Regions from separate parts of the Nonomuraea sp. NPDC005983 genome, predicted to be linked through region 2. Evidence: predicted binding sites of a transcription regulator. Region 2 holds the regulator's gene; each other region holds the start of a gene.
The links. Region 2 encodes LexA, which represses DNA repair genes until DNA is damaged. Its sites were predicted from a motif close to TCGAACANNTGTTCGA; they were not measured.

Region 1: the regulator LexA is predicted to act here: its motif matches at 1,994-2,009, upstream of ABZ297_RS21370 (DNA topoisomerase IV subunit B).
Region 3: the regulator LexA is predicted to act here: its motif matches at 2,416-2,431, upstream of ABZ297_RS27825 (Rv2578c family radical SAM protein).

Annotation. Positions count from the first base shown of each region.
Region 1 is NZ_JBEXUP010000047.1:23,935-28,651, forward strand. Features, by position in the region: gene ABZ297_RS21355 (peroxide stress protein YaaA) at 1-386, opposite strand, end outside; gene ABZ297_RS21360 (GNAT family N-acetyltransferase) at 450-1,148, shown strand; gene ABZ297_RS21365 (hypothetical protein) at 1,554-1,784, opposite strand; gene ABZ297_RS21370 (DNA topoisomerase IV subunit B) at 2,032-4,086, shown strand; gene ABZ297_RS21375 (ester cyclase) at 4,249-4,623, opposite strand; gene ABZ297_RS21380 (MarR family transcriptional regulator) at 4,711-4,717, shown strand, end outside.
Region 2 is NZ_JBEXUP010000007.1:116,680-121,396, reverse strand. Features, by position in the region: gene ABZ297_RS06165 (cadmium resistance transporter) at 64-660, shown strand; gene ABZ297_RS06160 (hypothetical protein) at 738-959, opposite strand; gene lexA (transcriptional repressor LexA) at 2,081-2,788, shown strand; gene ABZ297_RS06150 (TetR/AcrR family transcriptional regulator) at 2,919-3,524, opposite strand; gene ABZ297_RS06145 (FAD-dependent monooxygenase) at 3,494-4,717, opposite strand, start outside.
Region 3 is NZ_JBEXUP010000072.1:4,178-8,894, reverse strand. Features, by position in the region: gene ABZ297_RS27830 (translation factor GTPase family protein) at 1-1,201, opposite strand, end outside; gene ABZ297_RS27825 (Rv2578c family radical SAM protein) at 1,373-2,407, opposite strand; gene ABZ297_RS27820 (DUF3040 domain-containing protein) at 2,541-2,816, shown strand; gene ABZ297_RS27815 (hypothetical protein) at 2,992-3,309, opposite strand; gene ABZ297_RS27810 (PadR family transcriptional regulator) at 3,869-4,510, shown strand; gene ABZ297_RS27805 (alpha/beta hydrolase) at 4,660-4,717, shown strand, end outside.

The sequences.
Region 1 (4,717 bases), on a different contig from region 2:
CCCATGGAGAGCCGGTATGGCGGGACGCGGTCGGTGATCCGGAGCACACCCCACAGCCCGGAGAAGATGAGGACGCACTCCTCTGCCCGCCTCCTCGCCTCGCCCTCCAGGGTGCCGAGATCGAGATTGTCGTAGAGGACGCCGGTGTAGAGGTCGGCGGCGGGGAGGGCGGGGGCGGTCCTGAGCGCCAGGTTCTTGGCCAGCTCGCCTGCCAGGCCGGGTGTCAGGCCCAGGACGTCCAGGGCGTCACGCCGCCTGGACGCTTTGACGAGGGCGGCCAGCACCCGCTTGCGCGGCTTGTCGAGGGCAGGGAAGGACAGGTCGCCGAAAGGGGGACCGCTTCCCTCCGGCGCCTTGCCTTCGGAGGGCGGCAGCAGGATCAGCACAACGCCACAGCCTATAAGCACTGGTCAGCGAGGGCCGACCGGTACGTGGGCTAGGCTGCGGCGATGGATTTCGACCTGCTCGTTCACGAGGCCTGGCCCGCCTACGACCAGCAGCCCCTGGACGGCTGGATCCTGCGCCACGCCGGAGGCGTGACCAAGCGTGCCAACTCCGTCCTCGCCCTGAGCGCCCCCGCCGACCTCGACGGCGCGATCGCCGCCGCCGAGGCCTTCTACGCCGAGCGCGGAGAGCGCTGCGTCTTCTCCATCGGGCCCCGGACACCTGAGGGGCTCGACAGCGAGCTGGCGTCCAGGGGGTACGAGCTGGTGGACCCGACCGTCATCATGGCGGCCACTCCTGACGAGCTGGAGCCCGCCCACGAGGTGCGCGTCGAGGACCGTCCCTGGCCGGGGTGGCTGGAGACGTGGTGGTCGGTTGACGGACGCTACGAGCTCGGCGTCGAAGCGGCCGCGCGGATCTGCGCCGGGGTCCCCGCCTGGTACGCGGCGGTCGAGGAGGACGGCGTGGCGCTCGCCGTGGGCAGAGGCGTGCCGCAGGGCGACACGCTCGGCATCTACTGCATGGCGACACTGCCGCAGGCGCGCCGCCGCGGCCTGGCCCGCAGCGTCCTGCGAGCCCTGGTACGGCGGAGCGGCGCACGTACCGCCTACCTGTGCACCACGGCCCGGAACGAGGCCGCCCAGGCGCTGTACCGGAGCGAGGGCTTCGAACTGCGGGGTCACTACCACTACCGCCTCCGCTGACGGACGACGCCCGCCGAGCGCTCGAACGGGAAGGCCCAGCAGAGCGCTTCCGGGGCCGGGCCGGAGAACGCCGGCAGGACGCAGGCGCCTGTCCATGGGCACCGCCGGGTAAACCGCTGCGTGGCGCGTCCTCGGCGTCGCGGCCTGTGGCGAAGATGGAGTCGAGTGGCAGCTGGATCGAGGGGCGGGACGGAGTTGGGCGGTGGCTCGGAATCGGACGGCGGCGTCGCTGTGGGAGGACGACCGAAAGGTGTTCAGACAAGGACGAACCCCGCCGATGCATCGGCAGGGCGCGCCCCTGGCACTGAGGTCCAAACCGAAACGAGGACGGCGGTTCCGGGCATGCCGGAACCGCCGTCCTCGTTTCACGCGATATGCGGTTATCTCGTTACGACGAGCAGTTGATCAACGCTCGTCGTTGTGGGCAATTGCAGGGGTTTCGCTGAGCCGAGCCGACTCGTCCAGGATGTCGGCGCCCTTGTCGCGCAGCGCTGCCACGTGCTGACGCCCGTGGTGGGCGCAGAACAGCAGCTCCCCGCCGACAGGCAGGGTCGCACGAATGTATGCCTGGGCACCGCAACGGTCGCAGCGGTCGAGGGCCGTCAGCGGCTTAACGGGGGCGAGAGCTCCAGTCACGTATCGCCTTTCGGGTCACCCCCGCCGAAGCGAGGATCTGGCGTCAGTCACTTGGAACAACATCTAACCGGACGTGGACGTTCCCAATCACCCCCTCGCTACGCCCAGAGCAGAATGTGTCCGTAAGTAATGGTGATCAGCCGCTTGGTAACGGTAAACGCGCCGTCATGGCAAGCTAGTACGCGCGCACAAGGGAAGAGCGGTAAGCTGCGCACACGTGTTCGATGGCGAGAACAGAGGAGCGGGCGTGACGCTAGTGGAGACGGGTTACACGGCTCGTCACCTGTCGGTGCTTGAGGGCCTCGAGGCCGTCCGCAAGCGGCCCGGCATGTACATCGGGTCCACCGACAGCCGCGGGCTCATGCACTGCCTCTGGGAGATCGTCGACAACGGCGTCGACGAGGCGCTGGCGGGCCACTGCGACCGCATCGAGGTCGAGCTCTACGCCGACGGCTCGATCGAGGTGCGCGACAACGGCCGCGGCATTCCCGTCGACATCGAGCCCAAGAGCGGCCTGGCCGGCGTCGAGCTCGTGTACACCAAGCTGCACGCCGGCGGCAAGTTCGGCGGCGGCTCCTACGGCGCGTCCGGCGGCCTGCACGGTGTGGGCGCGTCCGTCGTGAACGCCCTGTCCTCGCGTCTCGATGTCGAGACGCGAGGACACGAGATCAGCTTCCGCCGCGGCGTGCCCGGCGTGTTCGACGGCGATGGGCCCACCGCCAAGTTCAAGAAGAAGTCCGGCCTGCGCGACGGCGGCAAGCTGCGCGAGAACGTCACGGGCACCCGGGTCCGGTTCTGGGCCGACAAGCAGATCTTCCTGCCCGACGCCGAGGTCTCGGTCGACGAGATCCACGTTCGCCTCCGCCAGACCGCCTTCCTGGTGCCAGGCCTGACCCTGGTGGTCATCGACAGCAGGCACGAGGAGCGCGTCGAGGACGAGTTCCACTTCGACGGCGGAATCTCCGAGTTCACCGAGTTCCTGGCCCGCGACGAGCCCGTCTGCGACGTCCTTAGGATGCAGGGGGTCGGCCACTTCCACGAGACCGTGCCCGTCCTCGACGACCAGGGGCACATGACCCCCACCGAGGTGCAGCGCGAGCTGTCCGTCGACGTGGCCGTGCGCTGGGGCAAGGGGTACGAGTCGACCGTCCGCTCGTTCGTGAACGTGATCGCCACCCCGAAGGGCGGCACGCACCTCACCGGGTTCGAGCGCGGCCTGGTCCGCACCATCAACGAGTTGCTGCGCGAGACGCGCCTGCTGAAGAACGGCGACGATCCGGTCACCAAGGAGGACATCCACGAGGGGCTCACCGGCGTCGTCACCGTCCGGGTGTCGGAGCCGCAGTTCGAGGGCCAGACCAAGGAGGTCCTCGGCACCTCGGCGGCCACCCGGATCGTCTCCCACGTGGTGTCGCGCGAGCTCAAGGAGCTGTTCGCGAACCCGCCGCGCGGCTACAAGCAGCCGCTGCGGGCCGTCCTGGAGAAGATCGTCGCCGCCGCCAAGGCGCGTATCGCGGCCCGCGAGCACCGCGACAACCAGCGCCGCAAGAGCGCGCTGGAGAACTCGGCGCTCCCGGCCAAGCTGGTCGACTGCCGCAACGACGACGTCGACCGCAGTGAGCTGTTCATCGTCGAGGGAGACTCCGCGCTCGGCACCGCCAAGCTGGCCCGCGACTCCGAGTTCCAGGCTCTGCTGCCGATCCGGGGCAAGATCCTCAACGTGCAGAAGGCGTCCGTGAGCGACATGCTCAAGAACGCCGAGTGCGCGGCCATCATCCAGGTCGTCGGGGCCGGCTCGGGCCGCTCGTTCGACATCGAGGCGGCCAGGTACGGCAAGGTCATCCTGATGGCCGACGCCGATGTCGACGGCGCCCACATCCGCTGCCTGCTGCTGACGCTCTTCCACCGTTACATGCGTCCCATGGTGGAGGCCGGGCGGGTGTTCGCGGCCGTCCCGCCGCTGCACCGCATCGAGCTCACCAACCCCGGCAGGGGCAGAGAGAAGTACATCTACTGCTACTCCGACGCCGAGCTGCAGAAGGTGCTGCGCGACCTGGAGCGCCGGGGCAGGCGCTGGAAGGACCCGGTGCAGCGCTACAAGGGCCTCGGCGAGATGGACGCCGACCAGCTGGCCGAGACGACGATGGACCCGCGCCACCGCATCCTGCGCCGCGTCCGCATCGAGGACGCCGAAGGGGCGGAGAAGATCTTCAGCCTGCTGATGGGCAGCGACGTGGCGCCTCGCCGCGAGTTCATCGTGAGCAGCGCCGCCGAGGTCGACCGCGACGCCATCGACGCGTGAGCACCTGGTAACCGACCGGAAGGGCCCATAAGCCGTGGGCCCTTCCGCCCAGTGGGCCTGGGCAGGACGGCGGGTTCGTGGGTTGGGCCCGAGCGGTGCGTCGCGCGTCGGTGAGTCAGGCAGCCCGTCGTGGGGTGGGCGGCCGAGTGACGGGTTCGCGGTTTAGGCGGCGCGTAGTGAGCTGGTGTCGATGACCGGCCAGAACTCGGCGATCTGGTTGTTCTCGATTCTGAAGATGACGCAGGCCCGTACCTCCACGGGACGGTTCGTGGCGGGAAGCCCGAAGAAGGCGCCGGAGTGGGTGCCCTGGAGGACCCATCTGGTGGCCACCTTGTCGCCCTCGGCCACCATGTCCTGGACGTCGAAGTGCGGTTCGGTGAGAGTCGAGCGGATGTGCTCTGAGAGCTGCTTGATTCCTTCGGGGCCCGGCCGCGCTGGGCCGGTTCCGGTGAAGGTGGGAGCGAAGATCTCGTCGACCACGTCCAGCTTGCCCTGGTTGAGCACCTCGTCGTACAGGCGCATGACGATGTCTTTCATCGTGATGTCCTTCCGATAAGCTAGTCGCTAGAGAACCATATCTCTAGCTTTCCTAGATATCTGGAACATTAAGGAGTCTGCGTCGCGATGTCAA
Region 2 (4,717 bases):
CACCCGCCGGGCCCGTCGATCCGGATTCCCCGTTGACGGCGGGAGTCGGTAGGTTCAGCGCCCATGGACGGGATAGCAGCAACCGTCGCCGCGGCAGCGGGGATGTTCGCCGGCACCAACGTGGACGACCTCGTCGTGCTCACCGTGCTGTTCCTGTCGGCGCGCACGACCGGGGCCCCGAGGGCGTGGCAGATCTGGGCGGGCCAGTACGCGGGGGTGGCGGCGCTCGTGGCCCTGTCGGTGGTCGCGGCCCTGGGCCTGACCATCCTCCCGGACGACTGGGTCGGCCTCCTGGGGCTGGTCCCGCTCGCGCTCGGGGTGCGCGGCCTGGTCTCGGCCGTCCGCGGCGGCGGAGGGTCCGCGCCCGCCGTCGCGTCCGGCCTGGTCGCGGTGACGGGGGTCACGGTCGCCAACGGCGCGGACAACGTCTCCGTCTACACGCCGGTGTTCCGGACGATCGGCACCGGCCCCACGGTCGTGACCGTCCTCGTGTTCGCCATCGGGGTGGCCGTGTGGTGCGTGGCGGGGGCGTGGCTCGGCTCGCACAAGCGGGTCATCGAGATCGTCGAACGGTACGGGCAGTGGCTCGTGCCCGGGGTGTTCATGGCGATCGGCGCGCTCATCGTCCTCGAGTCAGGCGTCATCGCAAGGCTCTTCTGACTCCCCCGCCCGCACCCCGACGGGGCCGCGCGACACCCGAACCTCTCCCCTGACTTCGCCGAGCGTGTCGGCGCCCCCTACCGCGCCACTGGCAGCACCGACTCGCCCCTGGTCACGGGTGCTGCTGAGGCGAGGCCGGCCGCCCGGGTGCCCAGCCAGAACCCGCCGAGAGACAGCAGCGCCACCCCGACCACCAGCACGATCCGCCCGCGCCGCGTCAGCCGCAGCGGCGGCCTGCGCGCTCTCGTCGGCGGTACGCCGTCCTGCCTGGGGGCGCGGACGATCCGGCCCGCGTCCACTCGCCGTCCACCCGCCGGACGTCTGTCAGCACTCCCCCGCCGTGCCGCGTCCGGCGAGCCCATCTGCCGCCCCGTGCTCGTCCGCCGCTTGGGGCTCCCCTGCGATCGCGCCTTCGCACGCTTCCTGGCGCTCCCCTGGGCCACGCCTGGCTGCCGTCCGGGGGCCACCTCGCGTGGCACACCGGGTCGGTCTGCGGACGAAACCGCCTCCCCATGGGTTCGTCCGCCCTCGCCGCCGGCGCGCCCCTGGTCGAGCGGGCGCGGGGCCGCTCGACGCCCTCCCGGATACCCCCGGGGGACTCTCGGCGCGCCCGGCGCGCCGTCGGCATGGCGTCGCCCTCGACGCTGGGCGTCGGCGTCGGACTCCGTGCCGGACTCCGTGTCGGACTCCGCGCGCGGCGGCGGCACCAGCCACAGCCTCGGCCCTCCCTGAGCCGCCGGCCCGCGACGCGGCCCGGACGGACCCCCAGAACCCGCCCCGGGGCGACCCACGGACCGACCCGAGGAACCCGCCACGGACCGACCCGAGGAACCCGCCACGGACCGACCCGAGGAGCCAACCGCGGAGCGACCCGAGGAGCCAACCGCGGAGCGACCTGCGGATCCCGCAACGGGACGGTGCCCGGCGCCCGGCCTCCCGGGCCGCCCCGGGGAACCGGAGGCAACCCCCGGGCCGCGACCCGTGCCGGGATCTTCGTATCCGCGACCGCGTTCGAAACCGGCCGAAGCCGGTTTTCTGTCGGAATTGCCGTTTGGATAGTGCTCAGAGTGGTTGTCGTGTGTATTGTCCGTGCCATCGCCGCCGCCCCCGATCGCGTCCGCGATGAGGGTCAGCCGCCTGGCATCGTCGCTGGTGGTGTCTGTGGTCGTGGTCGCTCGCATGATTGACCTCCCGCCCATCGTGGCCTGACGAAAAGGCCCAACAAAGATCGGCAAATCGAACACGGTGTCGATCGAACTCCCGTACGATGTTGTACACCACGCTGGCAACAATTTCGAGGAAGACTCGAACAATTGTTTGAAGATGATCTTCAACAGCGATACGGTCGCTGTGTGCGACACGAAGACCACGGACCGGGAGGCTGGCCGGTGAGGCCGCCCGCCGGGCGAGGAGGAAGAGCATGAGCGAGCGGGAGGACGCGAACGGGGTTACCGACCTCGCGGTGCGTCGGCGCGACTCTCTGGGCTTGACGCCCAGGCAGCGCAAGATCCTCGAGGTGATCCGAGACTCGGTGCAGCAGCGCGGCTATCCGCCCTCCATGCGGGAGATCGGCGAGGCGGTCCAGCTGACGAGCACGTCCAGCGTGTCGCACCAGTTGACGGCGTTGCAGCGCAAGGGGTATCTGCGGCGCGACCCTCACCGGCCGCGCGCGCTTGAGGTGCGCCTGCCCGGCGAGCCCGCCCTCTGGGTCGACCCCGACGCCTCCACCGACGAGCCCACGGTGAGCAGGCCGACGGCCGCCTACGTCCCGCTCGTCGGCCGGATCGCCGCAGGTGGGCCGATCCTGGCCGAGGAGAGCGTCGAGGACGTCTTCGCGCTGCCCAAGCAGCTCGTCGGCGAGGGCACGCTGTTCCTCCTGCAGGTCGCCGGCGACTCGATGATCGACGCCGCGATCGCCGACGGCGACTGGGTCGTGGTCCGCCAGCAGCCGGTGGCCGAGAGCGGCGACATCGTGGCGGCCATGATCGAGGGCGAGGCCACGGTCAAGACCTTCAAGCGCAAGGACGGCCACGTCTGGCTCGTCCCGCACAACGCCAACTACGACCCGATCCCCGGCGACGAGGCCAGCGTCCTGGGCAAGGTCGTGGCCGTCCTGCGTCGCCTCTAGCTTCCGCGCGGCGCGGCTCCGCCTCCGGCGGGCTCCCGCGCCTGCGGCTCTCCGCTCAGCGACTGGTTCTTCGTTCTGCGGCACGGCGTCCACGCCGTGCCGCAGCGCACAGCACTCCCCCGCCGCAGCGCTAGGGGTTCAGGGGCTGGTACCCCATGTGGTGCAACAGGGCCCACAGCCGGCGCGCGATCTGCGCTGCGGTCAAGTCCTCCTCGCCGTGGAGAAGGACGAACCCGATCGCGCTGGAGAAGACGTCCTGTACGGCGCTCGGGTCGGTGTCCTTCGGGAACTGGCCGGCGTCGACGGCCTGCCGGGCCAGGTGCGCCACGGCGTCCAGCCGGGGCTGGAGGTACCGCTCGGTGTAGGCGATCACCAGTTTCGGGTAGTCCACCGAGGCGCCGATCACCCGCGCCATCAGCGCGCGGAACCGGGGTTGGCTCAGCAGTTCGGCGGTGAACTCGACCAGTTCCTCGATCGTCCGCCCGGCGGCGGGCGTGTCCAGGTCGGCGTGGCGGGCGTGCTCCAGCGCGCCCATCAGGAGATCCTCTTTGGACTGCCAGCGCCGGTAGACGGTCAGCTTCGCCACGCCGGCGCGCCGGGCGACCGCCTCGATGCTGGTACCCGCCGCCCCGCGCTCTATCAGCAGGTCCAGCGCGGCGTCCAGGATCGAGGCGTCGTTACTGGGGTCGCGTGGGCGGCCGCGGTCTACGCCGGCCACAGCACCTGGTTCAGCCATGCCGCCAGTCTGTCCGGTGCCGGACGTCCGCGCCAACCGATGTGCCCGTCGGGGCGGATCAGCAGCACGTCGCGCACGCCCGTCTCCACCGGCACGAGCGGGATCACCAGGTCGGCGCCCAGCTGTGTGGCGGCGGCAGCGGCGTGCCTGGCGGCGTCGCGTTCGTCGCCGGCGAGCACCACCCAGCAGCCCGATATCGCCGCGTGCAGCATGACCTCACCACCGTCGGAACGCCGGCACCTGATGTCCGGCATCCGGTCACCCGGACGCGGCCCCTGGGTCCACCGGTGCGAAGCGGGCGCCAGCGGTCCGCCCCGGTAGCTGATGCCCAGCTGCGACGCGGCCAGCCACAGCCGTCGTTGCACGGCCGGCAGCCGGAAGATCGGCAGGACCACCTTGTCGCGTACCAGTCGTTTCCACTCGCTGTCGGGCGACATGACGTCGACCGCGGTGCTGGTCGCCCTCAGCACGTTGCGGGCCAGCGGACGCCGCTCCCCCTCGTAGGTGTCGAGGAGCCGCTGGTCGGCGCTGCCGCGGGCCACCAGCACCAGCTTCCAGCCGAGGTTCTCCGAGTCGCCGAGCCCGGTGTTCTGCCCCTGCCCGCCGCTGGGGCTCTGAATGTGGGCCGCGTCGCCGGCCAGCAGGATCCGGCCGCGACGGTAGGAGTCGGCGAGCCGGCGGTGGATCCGGAACTCCGAGGCCCAGCGGACCTCGGCGACCGTGTCGAGGCTGACGCCGCTGCGGCGGGCGAACTCGTCCAGCACCCGGTCGGCGATCTCGCTTTCGGACAGCTGGTCCGGCAGGTCTGCCGGTGGTTCGGTGAACACCCGCCACGTGTCGTCAGGCAGGGCGGTCACCGACAGCATGTGCCCGGCGTCCATCCAGGTGGTGCTGCCGTTCCTGTCGAACGGCCACGGGGCCCGCACGTCGATCATCAGCAGGCGTTCGAAGAGTTTGCGGCCGGGGAAGCCGATCCCGGCGAGCTTGCGCACCGTGCTGTGCGCGCCGTCGCAGCCGATCAGCCAGTCGGTCTCGACCTGCTGCTCGGCGTCGTCGCCGGTGCGGACGGTGACGGTGACGCCCCTGTCGTCCTGCTGGGCCCCGACGATCCGGGTATGCCACTCGACTTCGCCGCCGAGCTCGCGGAGCCGTTGCCGCAGGGCGCCTTCGACCTCGGCCTGCGAGATCAGCAG
Region 3 (4,717 bases), on a different contig from region 2:
CGTGCGCACACAGCCCGCTCACCCGCAGCCCGCTCACCCGCCCGCCGTACTCCTCCACGCCCCCGCCGGGCAACCGCCGGTAGAGCGTGACGCGCTGGCGGGCCCGCAACGTCCCCGACCGCATCCGGACGTAGGCCAGCTTCTCCCCGGCACCCCCACGCTCGATCGCGAACACCACCCCCTCAATTTGCCCACCGACCCCGCCAAGCCCCGCCACCCCGGCCGGTTCGGCTCGTTCCGCCGCTCCGGTACGCCCGGGACTCTCGGCACGCCCGCCGGCCTCTGCGCGCACAGTCGGCTCTTTGCGGACGGCGTGCTCGGCGTGCTCGGCGGGCTCAGCGGGCTCAGCGGGCTCAGTGTGGACGGCGGGCTCGGTGCGCTCCGCGGGTTCAGTGTGGACGGCGGGTAGCAAGGCGAAGGCGTCGACCAGATCGCCGACCCCCTCACCGGTCATCGCCGAGCCGAACAGCACCGGATGCAGCACGCCATCAGCACACTGCCGCTCCAGCGCCGCTCGTACCCGCGCCCTCCCGGGCTCCCGCCCCTCGACGAGCACCTCCAACAGCCCGTCGTCGTGCTCCGCCAGCACCTCTGCCAGCCCACCAGCCCCTTCGATCAGCGGCTCCAGCAGCACATCCAGCGGGCGCCGGGAGTGTCCGCCAACGGACGGCCAGTTCGTACCACCTGGCAGGGGCGTCGTGCGGGCGTCGCGCGTGCCGATCCGCTGGACGGTGTTCAGCGCCGGGCTGTACGGGGAGAGCCACCGCCGGATCGCGGCCAGTACCTCCCGCTCCCGAGCCCCCGCCCGGTCGATCTTGTTGACGAAGATCAGCGTAGGCAGCCGCAGCCGCCGCAGCGTCTTCATCAGGACCCGGGTGTGCGGCTGAACCCCCTCGACCGCCGACAGCACCAGCACGGCGCCGTCGAGGACGCCGAGCGCCCGCTCGACCTCGGCGACGAAGTCCGCGTGCCCCGGCGTGTCGATGAGGTTGATCCGAAGGTTTTCCACGGTGAAGGAGGCGACGGCGGTACGGATGGTGATGCCACGGCGGCGCTCGATGTCGCCGCTGTCGGTCTGGGTGCTGCCCTCGTCGACGCTGCCGAGCCGGTCGATGGCGCCGGCCTGGAACAGCAGCCGCTCAGTGAGGCTGGTCTTGCCCGCGTCTACGTGCGCGAGGATGCCGATGTTCAGGATGTGCATGCGTGCGTGAGCCTTCGAGAACTCTCGTGCGAATGGGGCGCTGGGAGATGTCGTGGCCCCGCCGCATCACAAGCTCCTGAAGGTCGACTGCACGTGCCCGCCCATCGTGCCACCGCCCCGGAGACGACGGCCAGCGATTTTCGCGGCACTCACCCGTCGGGAAGTGTCGCGCTAGAGGAGTCTGAGCTGTTGCGGCGCGGCCTCGGACTCGGGCTCCGGGCGTGGCGGGACACGGCGCGCCATGGCGGGGGTGGCCCGGCCGACGCCGTGTCGTGCCGCCAGCTCTCTGACCTGGCCGGCGACGCGCTGCTGATACGCCTTGGGCGCGTACGAGCCCCTGCCGTACAGCTCCAGGTAGCGCGGCACCAGCCGCGGATGCTCACGAGACAGCCACGCCATCCACCACTCGCGTGCTCCGGGACGCAGGTGCAGCATGATGGGGACGACGTGGGTCGCGCCCGCCTGGGCGATCTCCCTGACCGTCTGCTCCAGCTGGGCGGGGGAGTCGGTGAGATAGGGGAGGATGGGCGCCATCAGCACGCCGCAGGCGACGCCGTTGTCGTTGAGCGTCGCGCACGCCTCCAGGCGGCGGCGCGGGTCGGGGGCGCCCGGCTCGACGGAGCGCCAGACACCGGAGTCGACGAACCCGACCGACATGTTGGCGCTGACGTCGGTCACGTCCGCGGCCTCGGTCAGCAGATCGAGGTCGCGCAGGATGAGTGTGCCCTTCGTCAGCACCGAGAACGGATTGGCCGCATCGCGCAGCGCGGCCAGGATGCCGCGCATGAGCCGGTAGCGGCCCTCGGCCCGCTGGTAGGGGTCGACGTTGGTGCCCATGGCCACGTGGTCGCCCCGCCAGCGCGGCGCGGCCAGTTCCTTCCTGGCCAGTTCGGCGGCGTTGACCTTCACCACCACCTTCGAGTCGAAGTCGGCCCCCGAGTCGAGGTCGAGGTACTCGTGTGTCTTCCTGGCGAAGCAGTAGACGCAGCGATGACCGCAGCCCCGGTAGGGATTGATCGTGTATTCGAACGGGACCCGGCTGGCGCCCGGAACCCGGTTGATGATCGAGCGGGCCTGGATCTCGTAGAAGGTCATCCCCCGGAACTCGGGGGTGTCGAAGGTGCGGGTGACCGCGCCGCAGGCGAACAGCGGCACGGCCGGATCGCCTGGGCCGGGATCGGCCAGACGGAGGTTGTCCCAGCGCATGCCATGATTAGAACAAGCATTCGAGGTTGATCGCAAATGGAAAGAGGTTGCAATTACCTGGCCAGGCGGGGGCTAATGATCTTCAGGGTTGGGCAGAAACCTCGAACAGAGCTTGCGTTCCGGAGGTGCACCTATGGCCTGGTCGCAGGACGAGGAGCGAATGCTGGCTCAGATTGAGCAGCACCTCGTCGATGACGATCCGCGACTGGTCGCGCGTCTTGAGTCGTTCAACGAGCGGGTGCGCCGCAGTGAGGCGAGAGCCCACCGGGAGCGTCCCGTCCGGCGTCGCCCGCGTCGTTCGACTGTGATCATCGCGATCAGTTGGCTGCTCATCGCGACGTTGATCGCCTCTCTCCTGATTTTGGTACTCCGCCACGAGGCGGCCGCCCTCGCCCTCGCCGCCTTCTGACATCCCCGCCTGGCCGCTCACTCGTCACGCCCCGGCGGCCCTTCCCTCCTTCCCTCGGGCCTTCCGTCTTCTGGCCGATGATCCCGGGCCCGGCAAACTGTCTCGGCGTGTCGAATACGCGGGCAACCCCGCGAGGCGGTGGCCTCGCGGAGTTGCGGTGCACACGCGTTTTCGCTCAGTGGCCGCCGCGCTCACCGGTACGGTGGTGGTCGTTCTCGTGGTGTTCGCCGTAGCGGTATTCGCCGTACCGGTGGTCGCCATAGCGGCCTCCGCCGCCCCGGCAGTACTCGCGGTTCCAGTGTCCGCTCCGGTAGCAGTAGTAGCAGCCCCGCCTCCACTCGCACCTTCTGGCCGTCCTGGCGGGCGTGAGCGTGATCTGCTTGGCGGACGCACATCGGCTCGCGTCGGCGGCCTGTGCGGGCGTGCTGATGGATCCGGTGACGAGGAGCGTGGACGCCGCCAGCGCGGCGGTGAGCAGCAGACGCTTGAGCATCAGAGATCACTCCCTGAGATCATGCCCCGGGCGGGCCGGGGGTGGATGGCGAGCGTCGGATTTCGAAATCCCGGGATACGCCGATTTTCGGCGCTGAACATCACTCAGACTAATCGCGCCCCCTGACGGAATCTCCCGGCGAGAAGCAAAGCCTCATTTCCGGCACATCACTACATATCGGTAATTATCCGGACGTGCGGGGGAATCGCGGCATTCCGTGCTGACGGCTCGCCGTGCGCGTTCGACCTGCGTCTCAACACCGTTTCGAGAGGTTCGGGCTGTGCTTCCCCCGGCCTCTCAATGACGGGCCAGAAGTACGGCAAATGGCGGAAAAGTGGGTCGATGCCATTGTTTTCCGATGTTGGGAGTGCGGCGAGATGAATATCGGCGCAACGTGTCGGATCAGTGACGTTGGGCGTCGTCCCGAAACCGGCGAGCGCTCAGCGCGGGGTTGCGTGATCACGTGGTGGCTGGAGCTGTGCCGCGATTCCAGCCGTCTTGACGCCTATTACTCGCAGACGTATGCTCGCGTACGAGTAATCGTAGGCGAGGTGGTCTGATGATGAAACGGCGCAAGGTCGGCAACCTGCTGGCGCTCGCGATCCTGTCGGCGCTGGTGCAGCGCCCGATGCACCCCTACGAGATGGCCTCGGTCCTGCGCGCACGCGACAAGGACCAGGACATGAAGATCAAATGGGGTTCCCTCTACACCGTCGTGCGGAACATGGACAAGCACGGCCTGATCGAGGCCGTCGAGAGCGCCCGGCAGGGCGGCCGTCCCGAGCGGACCGTCTACCGCGTCACCGACGCGGGCCGCGAAGAGCTCGCCGACTGGACGAGGGACCTGCTGTCGACCCCGGAGCGGGAGCCGTCATCGTTCGAGGCGGGCCTGTCGGTGATGGCCGGCCTCGGCCCTGATGAGGTGGTGCGGCTGCTCCGGCGGCGGGTCGACCGGCTGCGTGAGCGGCTCGCGGCCGACCGCGAGAGGCTGGCGCGCGAACGCGCGCAACTTCCGCGGCTGTTCGTCATCGAGTCGGAGTACGCCCTGGCCGTCGGCGAGGCGGAGGCCGCCTGGACTCAGGAACTGGTCGACGAGCTGACCAGCGGGCGCTTCCCCGACCTCGAACAGTGGCGCGCCTACCACCGCACCGGCGACATGTCGCCCGAGCTGGCGGACCTGGCGGAAAGGGGCGGCGACTGACGAAACCAGGGCCCCGGCGATGGTGCTGGAACACCGCCGCCGGAGCCCTCGACCTCGAACCGATCACCCGGTGAGGGGGCCCGGCCACGAGTTGGCAACCGTAAGGATAGCCGGGCTCCCCGACCAAGACCCACAAGGGGAGTACGTCCATGCGCACCAAGACCAGCGCCAAGACCAGCACTGTGACCAGCACCAAGGCCAGCACCA